Regions from separate parts of the Brevibacillus sp. NRS-1366 genome, predicted to be linked through region 1. Evidence: riboswitches for the same ligand, from Rfam matches in the RefSeq annotation. Region 1 holds a riboswitch; each other region holds the start of a gene.
What was found. Region 1 has a riboswitch for glycine ahead of gcvT (glycine cleavage system aminomethyltransferase GcvT). Riboswitches for the same ligand answer to the same signal wherever they lie in the genome.
Positions count from the first base shown of each region.

Region 1 (6,004 bases):
GAATGGGTCTCGATTTTTTTAATCAGCTCGACCAATGCAATGATTTGTTCACGCCTCGGGGAGTCCTCTGCCATACGCTCATGCATATTGTATAACGTCATGAACGCGGCCTCCTTGCTGGAGCATACCTCCCGCTGCAGGGTAATAAGTGCAAGGGAATTAAACCCGCCAATTCCTGACTGGTACTGTTCGCGGACAAATCGGGTGACACCCTCATAAAGCGCCATTTCCTCAAAAGACAGCTCTATGGGGATCGATTGGACGCAGCGACTCGTAAATTGGATACCGCCGTCGCTTCGCTTATTGCGGATCATGACCTTTTCGATTTCCTCGCGCAATTTTTCACTGTTTTTGGATTGACGCTTGCCCTCTACATAATTGGAGGAGAAGGAGGTTGTATGACCGAGATGGCCCGGCTTCAATAAATTAATCAAATTGTATAGCTCATCCATTTCGTTTTGGATGGGGGTTGCGGTTAAGAGCAGGCAGTATTTTTTCCGAATTTCTTTTACGAATTGATAGTTGCGGGTTCGCTTGTTTTTGAGCTTATGCGCCTCGTCGATGATGAGCATGTCGTAATCAATGTCCAGTACATGCCGGCGGTGGGGGTCGCGCTTGGCGGTATCGATCGAGGCGACAACGACCTCATGCTGCCGCCACATGTACTCTTTTTTTTGGGCGACGGCGGAAATGCCGAATTTTTGCTGCAGTTCTTTGGTCCATTGAATGACAAGTGAGGCTGGAACCAGAATGAGAATTTTTTTTGCCAGTCCGCGCACCATATACTCCTTCATGATCAGACCAGCTTCTATCGTTTTTCCGAGGCCCACTTCATCAGCGAGAATCGCTCGTCCGCGCATTTCTAAAAGCACACGCTCGGCAGTGTGGAGCTGATGCGGAAACGGGGACAGCAAGGGCAAGTATTTCAGGCATTGCAGTTGATCAAACTCGCGCACAGCCATGGCTTCCTCCGCTTCCAATGCCAGCTTGAACAGCTCCCATTTGTCCCAGGGCCCATCCTCTTGCAACCGTTCTGACAGCGGATTGATCCAGCTAGTATCAAATGAAACAGGAACATTCGGCATATACGTTACTCCTTTGCGTAGCTCTGCCATAACTTTCAAGCCATTTTCTAAAAATCTTAACGTTTTTCATATCATTTATCATTTTGTTAAGTATTTCTTAAGGTGACTGTTAATTTGTATATTTTCAACTGCTCACTCTCGTGGTAGGATAAAGGAGAAGTTCATTCCTTAGTATGGAAAAGTTATTCTTAACTTATGTATGACCATCTAACCAACGCGAATGATAGTAGTAGGGAGAGACTGCGATAACCGCTGCAGCGCCGAAGGAGCAAGCCGGAAACGGTGAATCTCTCAGGCAAAAGTACCTCTACTGGACGCAACTCTGGAGAGAGCTCAGGTAGGAGCCACCAAAGGGGAAACTTGCAAGTGAGGAGATCCCCGCCTCGCTTGATTCGCAAGGTAACTCTCAGGTACCAAGGACAGAGGAGGAGAAATGGGCACCTTTATTTTGGTGTACCCGTTTTTTCGACTCTGTCTTTTTGTATGGGGAAAAATGCCATAACATTTGGCTCACAGGAGGTGCCACACATGTCCAATCTGAAACGAACGCCACTGTTTGATTCTTATGCAAAGTATGGCGGCAAAACAATTGACTTCGGCGGGTGGGAACTGCCCGTACAGTTCACAAGTATTGGCCAGGAGCACGAAGCAGTTCGGACAAAAGCAGGTTTATTTGATGTTTCCCACATGGGAGAGGTAGATGTAAAAGGCGAGAATGCCCTCGCATACCTTCAGCACGTAACGACGAATGACGTCTCCAAGCTGGCTGTTGGGCAAGCGCAGTACAGTGTGCTGTGTTACCCAGACGGCGGGACTGTTGATGATTTGCTCGTCTACAAGTATGCTGATGATCATTACCTGCTTGTCATTAACGCCGGAAATATTGACAAAGACTATGCGTGGCTAGAGGAGCATCTGATTCCGGGTGTAACGATTGAAAATATCTCGCCACAAACTGCTCAAATTGCCATCCAAGGTCCTCTTGCGCAGTCAATCCTGCAAAAGCTGACCACGACAGACTTGTCGCAAATCGGTTTCTTCCGCTTTGAGAAGGATGTCATGGTAAACGGTGTTTCTGCTCTGGTCTCCCGGACAGGATATACAGGTGAAGATGGTTTTGAAATATATTTGAACGCGGAGCATGCAGCCGAGCTGTGGGATACCCTGCTCACTACTGGAAAAGAAGACGGACTGGTGCCATGCGGACTAGGTGCCCGTGACACGCTTCGTTTTGAAGCCAAGCTGCCCCTCTATGGCCAAGAATTGAGCAAGGACATTACCCCGATCGAAGCGGGCATTGGCTTTGCTGTCAAGGTCGACAAAGAAGTTCCATTCATCGGTCAAGAAGCGTTGAAGGCGCAAAAAGAAAACGGTGCACCGCGCAAACTCATCGGTATTGAAATGATCGACCGTGGAATTCCGCGCACGCACTACCCTGTCTACGCAGGGGAAGAGCTGATTGGCGAAGTGACTACAGGTACACAGTCCCCCACGTTGAAAAAGAACGTCGGTCTCGCCCTCGTGAAAAGCGAGCACACGGCAATCGGTACACAGGTGGAAGTTGAGATTCGTGGAAAACGCCTGAAGGCAGAGGTCGTTGCCGCTCCATTTTACAAGCGTCCAAAAAACTAAGTAGTAACCAACAATCATCCTATTAGAGGAGGACAACGTTCGTGAAATACCGCTATCTGCCCCAAACCGATCAGGACAAGCGCGAAATGCTGGAAACGCTTGGCATTTCCAGCATAGAAGAGCTGTTTGCCGATATCCCGGAGGAAGTACGCTTCAAAGGCGCCCTCAATATTCCTGAGGCCTTATCCGAGCCTGATCTCGTTAAATACTTCACACGCCTGGCGAATCAAAACGTCAACTTCAGCACGCATGTAAACTTCCTCGGTGCCGGTGTGTATCAGCACTATACACCAAGTACCGTGAACCATATGCTCTTACGTGGTGAGTTCTTTACCGCTTACACACCCTATCAGCCTGAAATCAGCCAAGGTGAATTGCAGGCGATTTTCGAATTCCAAACGATGGTTTGCGAGCTGACTGGCATGGAAGTAGCGAACTCTTCGATGTACGATGGAGCGACTTCTTTGGCAGAAGCTGCGATGATGGCTGCTGGTCACACCGGTAAAAAACGTGTCATTGTCTCTCGCGCTGTACATCCAGAAGCACGCGGCGTTTTGAAAACCTATGCGTACGGTCAAAACGTAGAGCTTGTTGAAGTAGGTATCAATAGCGATGGTGTCACCGATACGGTTGCACTGGAAGCGTTGATTGACGATAATACAGCAGCAGTGATCGTGCAATATCCGAACTTCTTTGGAAACGTAGAGGACTTGGCTGCAATTGAGCCGATTGCCCACGGAAAAGGTGCACTTCTTATTGCTTCTTCCAATCCCCTTGCTTTGGGCGTATTGGAAGCACCAGGAAAGCTCGGAGCTGACATCGTTATTGGAGATATGCAGCCGTTCGGTATTCCTGCTTCTTTTGGCGGACCTCACTGCGGATACTTCGCTACAACTACAAAGCTGATGCGTAAAATGCCAGGTCGGATCGTTGGTCAAACCAAGGATGAGAATGGCAAGCGCGGTTTCGTGTTGACCTTACAAGCGCGTGAGCAACACATTCGTCGTGAAAAAGCGACTTCCAACATTTGCTCCAACCAGGCTTTGCTCGCTTTGGCGGCATCAATCACGATGACAGCTCTGGGTAAGAATGGTGTACAGGAAATGGCAATGATGAACCTGCAAAAAGCACATTACGCCAAGCAGGCTATTGAAGCAAAAGGGTTGGAAGTTGTAAATGCTTCCCCGTTCTTCAACGAGTTTGTTGTGAAGCTGAACAAACCAGTCGCTGAAGTAAACAAACAACTGCTTGCTGCAGGAATCATCGGCGGCTATGATCTGGGTCTGGACTATCCTGAGCTCGCAGATCATACCTTGATTGCAGTAACCGAGCTGAGAACCAAAGAAGAAATCGACACACTCGCTGCTGAATTGGAGGCGATCACACGTGCGTAACGACCAGGAGAAAGCACTGATCTTTGAAATGAGCAAACCAGGCCGTGTGGGCTACAATCTGCCTGCGTTGGATGTACCAGAGGTAGAAGTTGCCTCTCTATTGCCGAAACACTTGATTCGTGAAACACCTGCAGAACTGCCGGAAGTTTCCGAGCTGCAACTGGTTCGTCATTACACCGAATTGTCCCGTCGCAACCACGGGGTAGACAACGGTTTTTACCCGCTTGGTTCTTGCACAATGAAATACAATCCAAAAATCAATGAAGATGTGGCTCGTTACCCTGGTTTTGCCCAGACGCACCCGTACCAACCGGAAGAAACCGTTCAGGGCGCATTGGAGCTCTTGTACAATTTGCAAGAGGAATTAGCTGAAATTACAGGTATGGACGCCGTTACTCTGCAGCCAGCAGCTGGTGCAGCAGGTGAATGGACAGGTCTGATGATGATTCGTGCATACCATGAAGGCCGCGGAGAGGCTAACCGTACCAAAGTAATCGTGCCGAACTCTGCACACGGAACGAACCCTGCATCTGCTGCAGTAGCAGGCTTGGAAACCATTACGATTCCTTCTGATGAGCGTGGATTGGTTGATATCCAAGCCCTGCGCGAAGCGGTTGGTTCGGACACGGCAGCTTTGATGCTGACCAACCCGAACACACTGGGTCTGTTTGAGGAAGACATTGTGGAAATGGCAAATATTGTCCATGAGGCAGGCGGACTCCTGTATTATGATGGAGCAAACGCCAATGCGATTTTAGGTATCGCTCGTCCTGGTGACATGGGCTTTGACGTTGTGCATCTTAACTTGCATAAAACATTCACTGGCCCTCACGGCGGTGGCGGCCCTGGTGCAGGTCCAGTCGGTGTTAAAAAGGTTCTCGAACCATTCCTGCCGACCCCGATCGTAGGGAAGAAAGAAGATGGAACATTCTACTGGGATAGCAATCGCCCAAATTCCATCGGTCGTGTAAAGGGCTACAACGGCAACTTCGGTATCCTCGTTCGCGCGTACAGCTACATCCGTACAATGGGTCCAGAAGGCTTGCTCCAGGTTTCACAAAACGCAGTACTGAGTGCCAACTACATGATGCGTCGATTGGCTACAGCGTACAACCTGCCATTTGACCGCGTGTGCAAGCACGAGTTCGTTTTGTCTGGTGTCAATCAGAAGAAACTGGGTGTCCGCACGCTGGATATTGCGAAGCGCTTGCTCGACTTTGGCTACCATCCACCTACCATCTACTTCCCACTCATTGTGGATGAATGTCTGATGATTGAGCCGACGGAAACCGAAACAAAAGAGACGTTGGATGAGTTCATTGACGTCATGCTGCAAATCGCTCGTGAGTGTGAGGAAAATCCGGAAATCGTTCAGGAAGCCCCTCATACCACAGTAGTAAAACGACTGGATGAAGCGACAGCAGCCAGAAAACCAATCCTGCGTTACCAAGCACAAGCGAAAAAACATTTGTCAAAGCCGCCTGTTTGAAACGGGCGGTTTTTCTTTCCGATAGATGCTATCATGGATTGGGAAGCCATTTTTACTGGCGAAGGAGGCCAGCAGGATGAAGAAACGCATTGCGTTTACAGGCGGAGGTTCGGCAGGACATGTGACCGTTAATCTTGCATTAATTCCGCATTTCATTCAAGCGGGATGGGATGTAGCCTATATCGGCTCCACAACTGGTATCGAGCGGGATTTGATTGCAGGAATATCCGGTGTCCATTACGTCGGGATTTCTTCTGGAAAACTACGTCGATATTTTGATTGGAAAAACATAACCGACCCGATGCGCGTCACCAAAGGAATTTGGCAGGCTTACCGCTTTTTACACAAGTGGAAGCCCCATGTGATTTTTTCCAAGGGTGGCTTTGTTTCTGTCCCTGTCGTTA
Region 1 covers NZ_JBITPN010000019.1:28,229-34,232, reverse strand. Annotated here, with positions in the region: gene ACIFQN_RS12445 (DEAD/DEAH box helicase) at 1-1,085, opposite strand, end outside; glycine riboswitch at 1,306-1,402, shown strand; glycine riboswitch at 1,403-1,518, shown strand; gene gcvT (glycine cleavage system aminomethyltransferase GcvT) at 1,614-2,717, shown strand; gene gcvPA (aminomethyl-transferring glycine dehydrogenase subunit GcvPA) at 2,759-4,111, shown strand; gene gcvPB (aminomethyl-transferring glycine dehydrogenase subunit GcvPB) at 4,104-5,600, shown strand; gene ACIFQN_RS12425 (undecaprenyldiphospho-muramoylpentapeptide beta-N-acetylglucosaminyltransferase) at 5,677-6,004, shown strand, end outside.

Region 2 (6,004 bases), on a different contig from region 1:
GTCATCGCTACAGATGCAGCCAAAGCATTGAGGGCTTGGTTGGAACAGATGTTGGATGTCGCCTTTTCCCGGCGAATATGCTGTTCGCGTGCCTGCAGCGTGAGTACGAACCCTCTTCTGCCCTCTTGGTCTGTCGTTTGTCCGACGATACGTCCAGGAATTTTGCGCATGAGCTTTTCCCCAACGGCAAAATATCCGCAGGACGGGCCGCCAAGCTGCATCGGGATACCAAATGGCTGTGCCTCTCCGACTACGATATCTGCATCGTATGCACCAGGCGGTTGCAGAACGCCCAAAGCGAGCGGATTTGCACTGACCACAAACAAGCCTTTATGCTTATGGGCGATTTTTTCAATCGAGGCCAAATCCTCAACAGCCCCGAAGAAATTGGGGTATTGGACCATGACTGCCGCTGTCTGCTCATTCACTGCCGACTCCAGCACGGCCAGATCGGTCACGCCGCCTTTGCAGTCCACCTCAATGACCTCGTAGCCTTGACCCTTGGCATTCACCAGCAGAATTTCGCGTGCTTGCGGATGAACTGCTTTGGAAACAACCACGTTTTTGCCTGCCGCACCGCCGACAGCCAGGTTCGCTGCCTCTGCCAATGCTGTAGGACCGTCGTACATCGAGGAGTTGGCGACCTCCATGCCCGTCAACTCGCAGATCATCGTCTGGAATTCAAAAATCGCCTGCAGCTCTCCCTGGCTGATCTCCGGCTGGTATGGCGTATAAGCGGTATAAAACTCCGAGCGCGAAATCACATGATTGACCGTGCTTGGGATGTAGTGGTCGTAAATGCCCGCACCGAGAAAATAGGCGTACTCGCTGCTGTCCACATTGCTTTTTGCCAGGTTGCTGAAATGCCTGACTGTATCCGGCTCGGACAGTGCCGGCGGGATTTGCAGGCTTCCTTTGAAGCGCACGTCTTCGGGAATGTCCGCAAATAGTTCATCCACGCTCTCGATGCCCAGAAAGGAGAGCATCTCAGACTTGTCATCTGGGGTCATAGGCAGATAACGATAATTCACCTTTATTCCTCCTCGACAAATGCAGCGTATTGTTTCGCATTCAAAAGCCCTGACAGCTCGTCTGGATTGCTCAGTTCAATGACGATCATCCAGCCTTGGCCATAAGGCTCTGTATTGATTACCTCCGGGTTGTCTTCGAGCTCTGTGTTCACTTCCACGACCGTGCCGCTGACGGGGGAAAACAGATCGGATACCGCTTTTACCGATTCAACAGTTCCCATCGTTTGATCTGCCGTCACTTCATCGCCTACTTGGGGGATTTCAACGAATACCAGGTCTCCGAGCTGATTTTGGGCAAAATCGGTGATTCCTACCCGTACGCGAGTCTCGCTCAGTACCTCTACCCATTCGTGTTCCTTGCTGTACAACCAGTTTTCTTTGACTTTGCTCATGATCGATTCTCCTTTGATGGCTCTGCTTGATTTGTATTGTTATAATGCCTTTGGCTCCGTCATTTTCGTAGAGTGGGAACAACGGCGTTCTTTTTGATCCGTCCATCCTGTCCACACTCCCCCAGTCTTTTATTTCATGATGCGCTCTTTAACAGCTTCCCCAGTCGGGGTTACCGCGAGACCTCCCAGTGCCGTCTCCCGCAACGCCCGCGGCATTTTTCTGCCAATGTCATACATAGCGCCAATCACTTCATCACATGGAACTTGGCTCTCGATTCCCGCTAGAGCAATATCTGCTGCGGAAAAAGCAATGGATGAACCGATGACATTGCGCTTGATGCACGGCACTTCTACCAGACCAGCTACCGGATCGCACACCAGACCGAGCATAGATTTGAGCGCAATTGCCGCGGCATGAATGGCTTGACGGGGTGTTCCCTGTTTGATTTCTACAATTGCGGCAGCAGCCATAGCGGTAGCCGATCCTACCTCAGCCTGGCATCCGCCCGCAGCTCCAGAAATAAAGGAACGGTTGGCAATCACATAGCCGATCGCACTCGCGGTAAACAGCCCCATGACCAAATGCTCAAACGTATATTTTTGATTCTTATGCAGCGAGAATAAACAGCCTGGCAAAATCCCTGCCGATCCTGCGGTAGGCGTCGCCACGATAATCCCCATCCGCGCATTCATTTCAGATGTGGCAAAAGCGAACTTCATCGCATCCCCGACAATACTACCTGTGAGCTGCTCGCCCCGATCCAGATAGCGCTCCATTTTGTAGGCGTCCCCGCCGGAAATTCCGCTCGGAGCAAGTGTTTGATCGCCCACTCCCTGATCAATTGCTTCTTTCATTCGAACCAGGCGCAGCTTCATTTTTTCGCTGATTTCCCGCTCCGGCTGTCCCGACTTGGTGCTTTCGCGAGCGAGCATCGCCTCTCCAATGCTCATGTTCATACTCTCGCAAACCTTCAGCAGCTCCTCCATTGATGTGAAGTTCATTTAGGCTCCCCCTGCATACGCCACATAGCGCGGTTTCTCCTCGTACTTGGTTCTGATCGCTTCGAGTTCATAGGCGAGATTCAACGGAAGGTCAAGCTCACATCCATTGATACTGAAAATTTTGGAGATTCCTCCCCCGATCGAAACCCCTCCAATGATCGCCGTCGCATTTGCTCTTGTCGCGGTAATGAGGACAGTATTGGGATGGTCGTAATATGGGCAATCCCCCTGGCATTCGAAGGTTAGGGCCACCTTGCGCCGAGCGGCCAGCTCTATGGCTTCCCTGATCCGTTTGTCGTCAGTGTCCATTCCGAGCAAGCCGCCAATGACTGCTTTATCCGTTCCGTGCCCTTTATAGGTCTCCGAGAATGAATCATAGAAAACAATATGCGCCGCTTCTGGCTCCCCTCCGAGAAAGTCATGGACAAACTTTCCGATGGACACTACTCCGGCTGTATGGGAGCTTGACGGACCTACCATAATCGGACCGATAATATCAAAGCAGCTATCATAAACCATCGCCCTTCCTCCTCCTTACTGGACTGGGATCTTTTGATACAGGGGATACGCCTGGCAAAGCTGCCCGATTTGCTCACGCACTTGCTCGGTGACCGTGGCATTGCCTTTTTCCTTCAGCACCTTGGCGATCGCCCCTCCGATCACTTTCATCTCTTGTTCCCTCATGCCGCGAGTCGTGATGGCTGCTGTGCCGATCCGTACACCGCTCGTCACAAATGGGCTCGCTGTGTCATATGGAATCGTATTTTTGTTTACTGTAATGCCTGCTTCCTCCAGCAGGGCTTCTGCTTCTTTTCCCGTCAAGCCCCATGGACGAACATCCAAGAGTACGAGGTGATTATCCGTTCCGCCTGACACCAGCGTCGCGCCCTCCTGTTTGAGCGTATCTGCCAATACAAACGCATTTTTCACGACATGCTCTGCGTATTCAGTAAAGCTTGGCTGGAGTGCTTCCTTGAAGGAAACGGCTTTGGCTGCGATCACATGCATCAGCGGGCCGCCCTGGATGCCGGGAAAGATCGCTTTGTTGATACCTTTGAAAATGTCTTCATCGTTGGTCAAAATAATCCCGCCGCGAGGGCCGCGCAATGTTTTGTGCGTCGTGCTCGTCACCACATCTGCGTGGGGAACGGGCGACGGATGCAGGCCTGCTGCGACCAGACCGGCGATGTGCGCCATATCCACCATGAATTTGGCTCCGGCTTTGTCGGCAATTTCTTTAAACTTGGCAAAGTCAATCTGGCGCGGATATGCGCTCGCTCCGGCGATAATCAGCTTGGGACGCTCGCGCAGGGCAGTCGCCTCCACTTCGTCGTAATCAATCAGGTGATTGTCTTCTCTCACGCCGTAATCTACGACGTTGAACCATTTGCCCGAAAGGCTGACTGGGCTTCCGTGCGTCAAATGTCCTCCGTGGGAGAGGTTCATTCCCATGATCGTATCACCAGGCTGGAGCAGGGAGAAAAAGACGGCCGTATTCGCTTGCGCACCGGAATGGGGCTGTACATTCGCGTACTTGGCGCCAAACAAGGTGGTTAACCGCTCAATCGCCAGCTGCTCAACCACATCCACATGTTCACAGCCGCCATAGTAGCGTTTTCCCGGATAGCCTTCGGCGTATTTATTGGTCAGTACTGATCCCATCGCTTGCATGACTTCTTCGCTGACAAAATTCTCGGAGGCGATCAGCTCCAGCGTCCGGTGCTGTCTGTTGTTTTCCTTATCGATGGCTGAAAAAATTTCAAAGTCACGCTCCTGCAAACTCATGAACAATCCTCCTATTTGCTACCTTTCCTCACTTATGAGAAAAACTCGGCTTATCGCCAATTCGAATATCGAAAGCCTTAGTTTTTCTTATACTTCCTTCCTTAATCGCGTTAGCGAAATCAAGATTTAAGAAAGTAAAAAAAGGACGAAGGAAAGATAGATTCACGTGTAATCTACCTTTCCTCTGTCCTTTTTACCTGAGAGTTTAGCTTTGGTCTGGTCCCTGCCTATCGCAGCGAAATTCTTGCCAAAGCGTTCCCCTTGGGTGGCATACGCTCTCTCCAGAGGTGCGTCCAATTGTAGTACTCTTTACCTGAGAGATTAATCCCAAGGGTTTTTGGGACTTGCTCCTTCGGTGCCAGCCAAATCGTCTGGTCTCTCCTACAATCATCATCCGCGATCTATGAAATTTTGACTGTCGCAAAATGCTCTTGTTTACCTGCTCAACTGATGAATACCTTGCCCGAGCGCACCTTCTGCGGCCTCCATGATGATTTCGGCCAGGCTCGGATGGGCGTGAATCGTATGGGCAATATCTTTTAGCGTAAGTCCTTTTTCAAGCGCCAGCCCGAGCTCTCCAATGAGATTGGATGCTTCCGGACCAACGATTTGCGCTCCAAGAATAGCTCCTTTCTGTTCGTCCCCAATGACTTTGACAAAACCATCACCGGCATTTAGCGACAGTGCCCGCCCATTTGCCGCATAAGGGAATTTGCCGATTGTAACCGTATAGCCTTGGCTCTTCGCTTCCGTCTCATTGAGACCGACACTTGCTATTTCCGGATCGGAAAAAACGACAGCAGGGATCGTTTTGTAGCTGACTCGACTACCCTGCCCGGCAATGACTTCCGCCGCGATTTTCCCTTCGTACGAAGCCTTGTGCGCCAATGCCAGGCCTTCCACGATATCGCCGATCGCATAAATGCCCGGGACGCTTGTTCTGCACTGCTCATCCACTTGAATAAAGCCGCGCTCCGTCAGCTTTATATGGACGGTTTCGAGTCCGAGATGATCGATATTCGGACGTCTACCTACTGTAATCAGCAAATATTCAGACGTGATCTGATGCACTTCCCCTTTTGTCTCATACGTGACGGTGATTTCATCTGCGGTTTGTTGCGCTTCTTTTGCGATCGCTCCCGTCTGTACGTCTACCCCCAGCTTCTTTAGCTTTCGTCCAACAAAGCGGGACATCTCTTTTTCGAATCCTGGCAAAATAGAGTCCGATCCCTCCAGTATCGTTACTTTGGCACCTAGCTTCGCATACGTTTGGCCCAGCTCAATTCCGATATAGCCTCCACCGATCACAACAAGGCTTTTCAGGATCTCTGTGAGACTAAGCGCTTCCGTCGAGGAAAGTACACGTCCCTGGTACGGGAAGGCTTTCAGTTCAATCGGCCGGGAACCAGTAGCGAGGATACAATGTGAGAAACGGTAAAGACTCGCCTCTTCCCCGTTGTTCACTTGTACCAGATTGTCCCCAACCAGCTTTGCTTCCCCTTTGATTCGTTGGACCTTATTCCCTTTGAGCAGGGAGCTGACGCCGCCCGTTAGTTTATCAATCACGCTTTGCTTCCATTCTTGTACTTTCGCGAAGTCGACGCTGACTTCCGCTACTTGCAGTCCGATCTCATGGGAATGAGTCGTCACTTCGTACTGATGCGCTGCGGAGATGAGCGCCTTGGATGGAATACAGCCTCTATTTAAACAAACACCGCCGACCACATCTTTTTCTACGATCGCCACCTGCTTGCCTAATTGGGCCGCGCGAATGGCTGCTACATATCCACCTGG
Region 2 covers NZ_JBITPN010000002.1:146,823-152,826, reverse strand. Annotated here, with positions in the region: gene gcvPA (aminomethyl-transferring glycine dehydrogenase subunit GcvPA) at 1-1,010, opposite strand, end outside; gene gcvH (glycine cleavage system protein GcvH) at 1,034-1,423, opposite strand; gene sdaAA (L-serine ammonia-lyase, iron-sulfur-dependent, subunit alpha) at 1,553-2,425, opposite strand; gene ACIFQN_RS01440 (serine dehydratase beta chain) at 2,426-2,944, opposite strand; gene glyA (serine hydroxymethyltransferase) at 2,960-4,210, opposite strand; glycine riboswitch at 4,501-4,604, opposite strand; gene lpdA (dihydrolipoyl dehydrogenase) at 4,646-6,004, opposite strand, start outside.
Region 2: another riboswitch for glycine. It lies ahead of glyA (serine hydroxymethyltransferase); the one in region 1 lies ahead of gcvT (glycine cleavage system aminomethyltransferase GcvT).

Region 3 (6,004 bases), on a different contig from region 1:
GGCAACGGGTGCTACTGGCTTCGAGCTTGCTGGCGAGGCAACAGGTGCCGGCTTCGCTACAGGAGCAGAAGAAGCTGCACTGTCCGGTAGCTGCAAGGTTTGGCCAATGCGTAAGTAGTTTACATTGGGCAGTTGATTGAGCTTTTGCATGGCTGTGACTGTCGTTTTGTGGTTTCTCGAAATTCGCCACAGGTTGTCCCCTTTTTTCACCGTATAGGTTTGGGCGGCAGCTGCACTGGCAAACAGCGTTGAAAACAAGAGCAAAAAGGATAAGAGCAGACTGATGTGTTTTCCTTGCCTCATGAAGTTCCTCCTAATGGAATTAGATTTGTGCATCATTTCCATTATAAAGAAAAGGAAGAAACAATGGACATATATAAAGAGAAACATAACGAAAGATTTACCACTTTCGTGAAAAAAATGTAGTCGATCTGATATTTTCAGGAGGATACCGATGAATGAAAATCTGATAGGAAAAATCATAGGATGTATAATTGCATTTGTTCTTCTGGCGTTTGTGGGCTTCGCGGTGCTAGTTTTTTCGTTATTTTCTACCGGAACGAAGTTTTATACGCCACTCACGATCGTGGTCACCGGGGTACTGGTCGTTTTTACGGTTCTGCGTATATTCGCGCCGACGATTGCGCGTATTTTGAATCGTTCCCTGGCTGTATTTTTTATTCTCGCTACCTTGGCTGTTATTGGCTTTGAGATCAAGGAAGCCTATGTAAACAGTATCCCGACGGTTAGTGAGCAAGACTTTGATTTAGAGGAGTACCGACCCTTTGGTGAAAATACAAAAGCAGTAAAACTAGACCAGCCTTCCACTCTCAAGCTGGATTCCGATCTGCCCAGATTAGACGGTGCGACCGCACTATATCCATTGTATGCCTCGTTTGCCCAAGCTGTTTACCCCAAAAAGCAATACGACCAATACGAGGGAGAAGTGATGGGGAATACGACTCCCAGAGCTTATGAAAATCTGATAGAGGGTAAGGCTGACATCATTTTCGTCGCCGCCCCATCAAAGCAGCAGCTAAACGACGCTAAAAGACAGGGTGTGGAGCTGAAGCTGACGCCCATCGGACGGGAGGCCTTCGTGTTTTTTGTGAATGCTGCCAATCCGGTGAAAGGACTGTCAACAGAGCAAATCCAAAAGATTTATTCCGGGCAGATTACGAATTGGCAGGAGGTAGGCGGCCAGAATGAACAAATTCGCGCCTTTCAACGTCCCGAAAACAGCGGAAGCCAGACCATGCTCCAAAAGGTCATGGCAGGCCAAGAACTCATGACACCCCCTCAAGACGACGTGGTGAGCGGGATGGGAGGCATTATCGAAAGAACGTCCAACTACAAAAATTACAACAATGCGATCGGGTATTCGTTCTTGTTCTTTGCTACCGAGATGGTGAAAAATGGGAATATCCGACTGCTGGAGGTAGACGGGGTTATGCCTGACAAAAGCACAATCGTGAACAAAGAGTATCCTTTAGCAGCAGAATTTTACGCTGTCACAGCGGGCAGCACCAACCCGAATGTATCGCGATTGATCGAATGGATTTTGTCAGGGCAAGGGCAATCCCTTGTGGAGGAGACAGGGTATACGCCTGTTGCCGCTGCGAAAACGAAATAAGCGGGCATGGGAGTGGTTGAAGCCAGTCTGCTTGAACTACAATGGGAAAGATAGAAAAGAGAAGGCATCGGAGGGTGGCAGCTTGGAGTGGTTTGAGCATTTTGATTGGAAAGTCTTTTTTCCAGAGCAGCGAATGTATATCATGCGGCAGCACAATTGGGCGTTTGCGGCATGGGAGATGGAGAGGCTGAAAGGAAACCTGCAGCCGCAGTCATTGCTGGTGCATGTGGACGCTCATTTGGACGATACACCGGATGGAGTGTTTGTACCGGGCTTGCTAGAGGCAAAGAGTGTGGAGCAAATCATGGCGGTAGCCCAGGGGCACGATTATGCGAGCGGCCAAGTGTGCCCGCCGGATTGCATGCAGATCGACAATTTTATTTGGGCAGGTGTGGCAAGAAATACGATCGGAAAGACCTTGTTTGTCTCTCATCAGGATGACGAGGTCTTGTCGCTTTCAATGCTCCGCTATGATGCGGTACATAAACGCAACCAGAATTGTCAAAATATCATCGACAAACTGCCTGCAGGATGTACGTACACGCATCAGCGGTTTATGGATATGGACTCTTTTCTAAGAGAAGTGGATCCGAACAAATGGAGCCCCCAGCAGACCAAAATTTTAGATATCGACCTCGATTATTTCAACATGTCTCGGGATACGACGCCCACTCTGCAGCCGCTTGAGGAAATTCGTGCTTCCTTGCTAGCCCTGCGGGGCCTTTGCCAGTGGGATGCTATTACGGTTGCCATATCCCCAGAGTATTGCGGCGGCAAAGAAGAGGCGGACTATTTGCTGCATATTTTTTTGGAGACATTTGAGATCAATCTCGCTTCTGCGCGAGAATGGTAGTGCTCAGCTTTTTTCACTGATAGCAAGTGACAGGAAAATAATGATAAGCGCAGCGATGGCATTCCAGGTTACCTGATCATCTAGTACGAGTGTTCCTAATAAAATCCCGAACAGGGGGACCAAATAATTCGTGAGCGATGCAAAAGCGGCGTTTGTCCGTCTAATCAGCGTATTGTAGAGCATGTAAACGATACCTGCTTGAAACACGCCCAAGATGACCACGTATACGACCTGCATCCAGCTGGGGCGTATTTGAAAGGGGTCTTCAAATAGAAAAGCGAGCGGCAGCAATAAGATAGTCGCAACGAATAAAACATTACGCATCGCTAGAATGGAAGAAACGGGTGGAAGCTGCTTGATGAGAATCAGCGAAATCGCAAAGCTCATAGATGCCCCGATGAGAGCCACATAACCCATGATGTTTCCCACAAAAGAAAGGGAAGACAGGGTAGGGGCAAACAGCAGGCACAAGCCTCCAAATCCGATGATAATGCCCAACCATTTTTTGAATGGCAGCTTTTCATGCGGTGCCGCTAGTTTCATAAAAATCAGTGTGAAAATCGGCCCGGTGCCGAGCAAAATAGAAGCAGTGCTGCTATTGATATACTGCTGTCCCCACCCAATCAGGATGAAAGGGACAACTGCCTCGAGGATCCCAATCCAGATAAACAATTTCCATCCTTTCAGGGTTGTGGGGACCTTTTCTTTGTTTCCGCCAAACAAATGCAAAAGGGCAAGTGTGAGGGTGCCAAGTAAAGCTTTGTAAGCAGCTAACGTAATCGGTGTAATCGAGGTGATCACGAGGTCGACAAAGAAAAATTGCGACCCCCAAATGATCCCGATCCCGAGCAAAAGCAAAACATTTATCTGATTCATGATCAAAAGTCCTCACTTGAAATATTTTTATAACAGATGTCCGGGACATATATGGAATGCTTTTATCTGGCGCCTTGCCATCATAGTAAAGCGAGTGGGGGGAGGCTTCAATCAAGAAAAAGGGCATCTGTATCGGTACAGATGCAACTGGGGCTGGAACGAGGAAATAAAAAACCACCCCGCTCTCACTTCTATCAGTGAAAACAGGATGGCTTGTACGTTGCCTTTTAATTTTCTGCTAAATTTCGTTGCTCCACTTGATTTGAGGCCGGGGCCGGCTTTCGCAGCTTGTAAATCACAACCAAGAGAAGGAACCAAACCGGAGTGATAAACAAGGCAACACGAGTATCATCTGCAAGAGCAAGCACGACCAGAATGAACACCAGGAAGAGAAGGATCAAGTAATTGGAGAAGGGATAGAGCGGTAATTTAAACTTGCTCGCTTTCGCCAGATCTGGTCTTGTTTTGCGATATTTCAAATGGCTGATCACCGTAATTCCCCAAATAAAGAGGAAGCAGACTGTTGAGACGCTTGTGATCAGTGTAAATACTCCTTCGGGCATGACATAGTTCAAAATAACAGCAATGAGAATGACGACCGTTGAAAAGAACAAGGCGTTGGATGGTACTTTCCCTGAGGTAAGCTTTGTAAAGGACTCAGGTGCATTCTTGTCTTTGGCAAGTGAGTATACCATCCGGCTTGTACTGAAGATGGCGCTGTTACAGGCCGAAGCTGCCGAGGTCAGGACGACAAAATTGACGATACCAGCCGCTGCAGCGATACCAACTGCGACGAAGACTTGAACGAAAGGGCTTTCCATTGGATTGATGGCGTTCCACGGATAAATGCCCATAATGACGATCAGTGCGCCAATGTAGAAAATTAAGATTCGAATCGGGATGTTGTTGATTGCTTTCGGAATAACTTTTTCTGGGTTTTCAGTTTCACCTGCTGTAAGTCCTACAAGTTCGATACCAACAAAAGCAAACACGACCATCTGGAATGAAAGTAGGAATCCATTTATTCCATTCGGGAACATGCCGCCGTGGTTCCAGAGATTCGAGAAGCTCGATGCGCCTGAATTCGTGGAAAAGCCTTTTATAATCATGAAAACACCGATCACGATCAATGCTAGAATGGCGATGACTTTAACTAAAGCGAACCAGAATTCCATTTCGCCAAAAAGCTTTACGGTTGCTAGATTCATAATGAGCAAAATGACAAGCGCAATTAATCCAGGCATCCACTGCGGTACTCCAGGGAGCCAATACTGCGTGTAGAGACCAACTGCCGTCAGGTCGGCCATGGCGATGGAAATCCAGCAAAACCAGTAAGTCCATCCGGTAATAAATGCCGCCATATTGCCTAAATAATCTCTGACAAAGTCTACAAAAGTATGATAGTTTAGATTGCTTAAGAGTAGTTCTCCAAGTGAGCGCATGATTAAGAAGCAAATGACGCCTGTAATCAAGTATGCAAATAGAATAGAGGGTCCTGCTAAATGGATCGATTTTCCCGCACCGAGGAATAACCCCGTTCCGATGGCTCCGCCAATCGCGATTAATTGGACGTGCCTGTTTTTTAGACCTCTATCTAGTTTTTGGTCTTGCATATGATCCCCCACTTTCAACTTTTCTAAACACTTTGCAATTTCATTGATTTGATATATGTTAATAATAAATATAAATCAAATAATTGCAAATTAAATTTCCAATAAAAGTTATTTTACCGTCCGTTTTTTATTGGTAAAAACGCTTACATTTTTGAAAATAATAAACATTTTGTTCAATCTACGCTGAATTCCCTCCTTTCTGATTTTATGGTTCCTATTTTTCGCCAATAAAAAAAGGCATTGAAAAATAGGGATGCTCCTATTTTTCTCTGTCCTTTTACCTGAGAGTATAACTCCTTTGGTGGCCAGTGGCTCTCTCCAGAGATGCGTCCTATTGCGGTCCTTTTACCTGAGAGATTTGCCCTAATGATCAGGGTTTGCTCCTTCGGTGCTAAACGATGTGTTTAGTCTCTCCCGCAATATTCATCCGCTTATGCAGTTATGGAGTTCATATGCGTCTCTTACATATTAATTTCTCGCAAGGAGCTTGTCAATTAAAAATTGTGAATTAAATAACTATTCGAAAAATGATTCATTATCTATTTAAACTTACAGCTAAACGAAAAGAAAAAGCAGCATAGACAAAAGTCTTTGCTGCCTAAACGTTCCCTATAACAATCCATCCTTATTCTACAAAAAGCGAGACCTGTTCAAAGCCCTCATCGGAGATCCGAATCAATCCCGTATCGGAAATATGTAGCGTAGGGATGACGACCAGGGCGAGCAGTGACAACGTCATGAAGGCGTAATTCATCGTGCAGCCTGCCTGAGCGAGCGCGCGGCTAATCTCCATGACATACGCTTTGATCACATTTTACTTTCGATGATCGATCAGCTTTCCGAAAAGGTGCGCATCAAAAAAGAGCGATTCCTGCTTTTCGGTTTTTCCGGGGGCGGCCATTTTGCCCATCGCTTCTACTATTTGCACCCCGAGCGTCTTTTGGGAGTTTCGATTGGCGCGCCTGGCATCATTACTTATCTGGATTCATCCAAACCGTTTTATGTGGGGACGAAAGATTTGGAGGAAGT
Region 3 covers NZ_JBITPN010000002.1:123,909-129,912, forward strand. Annotated here, with positions in the region: gene ACIFQN_RS01305 (5'-nucleotidase C-terminal domain-containing protein) at 1-303, opposite strand, end outside; gene ACIFQN_RS01310 (substrate-binding domain-containing protein) at 455-1,633, shown strand; gene ACIFQN_RS01315 (hypothetical protein) at 1,611-2,486, shown strand; gene ACIFQN_RS01320 (DMT family transporter) at 2,490-3,362, opposite strand; gene ACIFQN_RS01325 (amino acid permease) at 3,590-4,975, opposite strand; glycine riboswitch at 5,242-5,300, opposite strand; glycine riboswitch at 5,303-5,402, opposite strand; partial or broken gene ACIFQN_RS01330 (adenine deaminase C-terminal domain-containing protein) at 5,601-5,768, opposite strand; gene ACIFQN_RS01335 (hypothetical protein) at 5,823-6,004, shown strand, end outside.
Region 3: another riboswitch for glycine. It lies ahead of ACIFQN_RS01325 (amino acid permease); the one in region 1 lies ahead of gcvT (glycine cleavage system aminomethyltransferase GcvT).